Regions from separate parts of the Methylobacterium sp. NMS14P genome, predicted to be linked through region 1. Evidence: predicted binding sites of a transcription regulator. Region 1 holds the regulator's gene; the other holds the start of a gene.
What was found. Region 1 encodes PhoB, which activates phosphate uptake and scavenging genes when phosphate is short. Its sites were predicted from a motif close to TGTCATNNANCTGTCAT; they were not measured.

Region 2: LOK46_RS20460 (inorganic phosphate transporter) is a predicted target of PhoB. The motif match lies at 1,097-1,113, and genes of this name have one in related genera.

Annotation. Positions count from the first base shown of each region.
Region 1 is NZ_CP087106.1:2,642,304-2,644,497, forward strand. It holds gene LOK46_RS12590 (protein-disulfide reductase DsbD family protein) at 1-829, shown strand, start outside; gene phoB (phosphate regulon transcriptional regulator PhoB) at 1,001-1,696, opposite strand; gene phoU (phosphate signaling complex protein PhoU) at 1,826-2,194, opposite strand, start outside.
Region 2 is NZ_CP087106.1:4,317,685-4,319,878, reverse strand. It holds gene LOK46_RS20460 (inorganic phosphate transporter) at 1-1,047, opposite strand, end outside; gene LOK46_RS20455 (ceramide glucosyltransferase) at 1,233-2,194, shown strand, end outside.

The DNA.
Region 1 (2,194 bases):
GACGCCCTGCACGGCGCCGTTCATGGGCTCGGCGGTGGGCTTCGCGCTGACCCAGAGCGCCGGCGTGGCGCTCGCCGTCTTCGCCAGCCTCGGGCTCGGCCTCGCCCTGCCCTTCCTGCTCCTGACGCTCTGGCCGCCGGCCCTGCGCGCGCTGCCGCGGCCGGGCGCCTGGATGGAGACCCTCAAGCAGGTCCTGGCCTTCCCGGTCTACGCCACCGTGGCGTGGCTGATCTGGGTGCTGGCGCAGCAGGTCGACCCGCGCGGGCTGCTGGCGGCGCTGATCGGCCTCGTCCTCGTGGGCTTCGCCGCCTGGGCCTGGGAGCACGGCCGCGCCGCCCCGCCCCGGGCCGGCCGGATCGCGCAGGCCGCCGCGGCGCTGGCGCTGGCCGCCGTCGGGGCCCTCGCCGTCACCCTGCCCCGGGACCGCGCCGCGCCGGCCGCGCAGGCCGCCGCCGACGGGGTCGAGCCGTTCACGCAGGCGCGCCTCGACGCCCTGGTCGACGCGCACCGCCCCGTCTTCGTGGACATGACCGCCGCCTGGTGCATCACCTGCGCGGTCAACGAGGCGACCTCGCTCAACACCAGGGCGGTGCGGGCCGCGATGGCCGAGCGCGGCGTGACCTACATGAAGGGCGACTGGACCAACCAGAACCCCGAGATCACCCGCCTCCTCGAGAAGCACGGGCGGAGCGGCGTCCCGCTCTACCTGCTCTACACCGGGACGGGAGAGCCCCAGGTGCTCCCGCAGATCCTGACCGAGGGGACGGTGCTGGCGGCGCTGGAGGCGGTGCCGGCCGCCGCGGGCCGGAGCGCGGCGCTGGCGCGCTGAGTCCCTGAGGGGGGACGCTGAATATCGGCGCGCCCGTCCCACCGTCATCGCGAGCGAAGCAACCCAGCAGCGCCACGCTCACCGGCGTCCCGCCGCCCCGGGTCGCTTCGCCGCGCTCGCGATGACGGCGCGCCGGAGCGATGTCCTATCCGGACGGCCCGTGAGGCCGCCTCAGGCCTCGAGCGAGAAGGTCTCGTCGAAGGCGTAGCCCGAGCCGCGGACCGTGCGGATCGGGTCGGTCTGTCGCGGGCCGTTCAGCGCCTTGCGCAGCCGCCCGACATGGACGTCGACGGTACGCTCGTCGATGTAGACGTCGTGGCCCCAGACCCCGTCGAGGAGCTGCTCGCGGGAGAAGACCCGGCCCGGCGCCAGCATCAGGAACTCCAGGAGCCGGAACTCCGTCGGGCCCAGATGCAGCTCCTCGCCGCCGCGGCGGACGCGGTGGCCGGTGCGGTCGAGCTCCAGGTCGCCCGCCGCCAGCCGGTCCGAGACGTGGGCGGGCTTGGCCCGGCGCAGCAGCGCGCGGATCCGGGCGAGCAGCTCCGGGACGGAGAACGGCTTGACGATGTAGTCGTCGGCGCCCGTGCCGAGACCGCGGACGCGGTCGCCCTCCTCGCCCCGGGCGGTGAGCATGATCACCGGCAGGCGCTCGGTCTCGCGGCGCGCCCGGATCCGGCGGCACAGCTCGATCCCCGAGAGGCCGGGCAGCATCCAGTCGAGCAGGACGAGGTCCGGGATCCGCTCCGCCAGGAGCAGCTCGGCGTCGTCGCCGCGCGCCGCCGAGTCCACCAGGAAGCCCTCGGCCTCCAGGTTGTAGCGCAGCAGCGTGGTCAGGGCCTCCTCGTCCTCGACGATCAGGACTTGCATGCTCACGTTCGAAGACTCGTTCTACCGGCGGTCCCGCGGAAGGTGCAGGAGGCGCCGCCCTGCCTCAACCTGCACGGAGAGTGACCCCGGCCGCGCCCACAGGAAGGCGCGGGAGCCGGGGTCGGGGGCTCACGGCGCCTGGATGCCGTCCACCGTCGCGTAGTTGGACGCGTCGTTCTTCGGCCGGTCACCCGCCAGGGTCTCGCCCGTGGCGAGGTAGTGGATCGTCTCGGCGATGTTGGTGGTGTGGTCGCCGATGCGCTCGACGTTCTTGGCGCAGAACAGGAGATGCGTGCAGAACGAGATGTTGCGCGGATCCTCCATCATGTAGGTCAGCAGCTCGCGGAACAGCGAATTGTACAGGGCGTCGATCTCGCCGTCGCGCTCCCAGACGTCGTGGGCCGCCTTGACGTCGCGGCTCGCGTAGGCGTCGAGCACGTCCTTGAGCTGGGCCTCGGCGAGGTCGCTCATGTGCCGCACGCCGAGCACGATCTTCTG
Region 2 (2,194 bases), 1.7 Mb from region 1:
GGGCGGCGTGTTCAGCGCCTTGGTCTTGAGCGCCTCCGTCACGGTCCGGCGCGCGGCGGCGGCGTCCGGAACCGCCGCGCCGGGGGCGCGGGCGGAGAACACCGTGCTCGCCGCCGTCGAGGCCTGCACGAAGGCGGGCGTCGTGTCGTCCGCCATGGTGCGGTTGAGCGCGTAGGCGGTGGGGGCGGCGCCGATCAGGATCAGCATGATCAGGCCCATGCCCTTCTGCCCGTCATTGCCGCCGTGAAAGAACGACACCAGCGTGCAGGTGAGGATCAGCAGGCCGCGGATCCACGGGGGCGGGGGCGCCTCGCCCTTGGGCGCCTCGTACAGGTCCTTCCGGCGCACCGCGAACTTCAGGGCGAGCAGCAGCAGCGCCGCGAGCACGAAGCCGCAGACCGGCGAGAACAGCAGTGCCTTGAAGACGTTGAGCGCCTGGGTCCAGTCGACGCCCGCGGTGCCGTCGCCGCCGCTCATCAGCTGGTTGGCGAGGCCGACGCCGAGCACCGAGCCGATCAGCGCGTGGGACGACGAGTTCGGCAGCCCGAAGGCCCAGGTCCCGAGGTTCCAGATGATGGCCGCCAGCAGCAGCGCGAAGATCATCGCGTAGCCCGCGTGCGAGCCCACGTTGAGGATCAGCTCGACCGGCAGCAGCGTCACGATGGCGTAGGCCACGGCGCCCGACGACAGCATCACGCCGAGGAAGTTGAAGAAGCCCGACCAGATCACCGCGACGAGCGGCGGCATCGAGTGGGTGTAGATCACCGTGGCGACCGCGTTGGCGGTGTCGTGGAAGCCGTTCACGAACTCGAAGGCGAGGGCGATCAGCAGGGCGAGGCCGAGCAGCGCGAAGGCGCCGTAGGCCAGGGGCGCCTCCCCGACCGCGTTCATGTCCGCGACGAGGCTCACCACCGCGTAGCCGAGGCCCGCCACCAGGACGAGGAGGAACGCGACCACCCCGCCGAGATGCATCCCGTGGTCGAGGCGCGGGCCGCCCGCCTGCCGGTCTCCCACCGCCCCCGACGGCATCACGGCGGAATCGGACATGAACCCTCGCGCGGAATCTTTCGTGGTGAACGGGGATTAAAACCGCGCGGTGACGGTTGGGTGACGGCCCGCGACGCCGCGCGTCGGCGAGCGTGTCCGAGAGCGTCGGGCGCCGCTGTCACACGCCTGACGCGGTCGGGCCGCTAGCGGACCGGACCGCTCGCCCGATCGCACGAGGGATCCGCATGATTGACGCCACGATGCCGGCCCTGTCCCTCGGCGCGCTCCTGGCCCTCGTCCAGATCGGCAGCATCGCCGTCGCGGCCCGGCGCCTCGGCCGGGATCACGGCCCGTCGCGGTTCCCGGACGGCGCGCCCGTCTCCCTGGTCCGACCCCTGCGCGGGGTCGAGGCCTACAGCGAGGAGATGCTCGTCCGCAGCTTCCGCCTCGACTACCCGGCCTACGAGCTGATCTTCTGCGTGGCCGACCCGGCCGACCCGATCGTGCCGATGGTGGAGCGCCTGATCGAGACCCACCCGCGCGTGCCCGCCCGCCTGATCCTCGGCGACGAGCGCGTCAGCGCGAACCCGAAGCTCAACAACTGCCTGCGCGGCTGGCGCGCCGCCGCCCACGACTGGGTGGTGCTCGCCGATTCCAACGTGGCCATGCCGCCGGACTACCTCCAGCAGCTCCAGGCGGCGTGGCGCGCGGAGACCGGCCTCGTCTGCTCCACCCCGGCCGGCGCCCGCCCCGGCAGCTTCATGGCGGAGGTGGAGTGCGCCTTCCTGAACACCCTGCAGGCGCGCTGGCAATACGCCGCCGAGGCCTTCGGGCTGGGCTTCGCGCAGGGCAAGAGCATGCTCTGGCACAAGCCCTTCCTGGAGGCGCAGGGCGGGCTCCAGGCGCTGGCGGCCGAGATCGCCGAGGACGCGGCCGCCACCAAGCTCGTGCGCGCCGCCGGCAAGCGGGTCCACCTCGTGGCGAGCCCGTTCGAGCAGCCGCTCGGCCCGCGCGGCTTCCGGGAGGTCTGGTCGCGGCAGCTGCGCTGGGCGCGCCTGCGCCGCGTGACCTTCCCGCTGTTCTTCGCCCCCGAGATCGGCAGCGGCGTCCTGCTGCCGGCGCTCCTGGTCGCCCTCTGGGCCGGAAGCCTCGCGGGCCTGGCCGGCGCTGCCGGCCTCGCCGCCCTGTGCTATGCCGCCGAGCACCG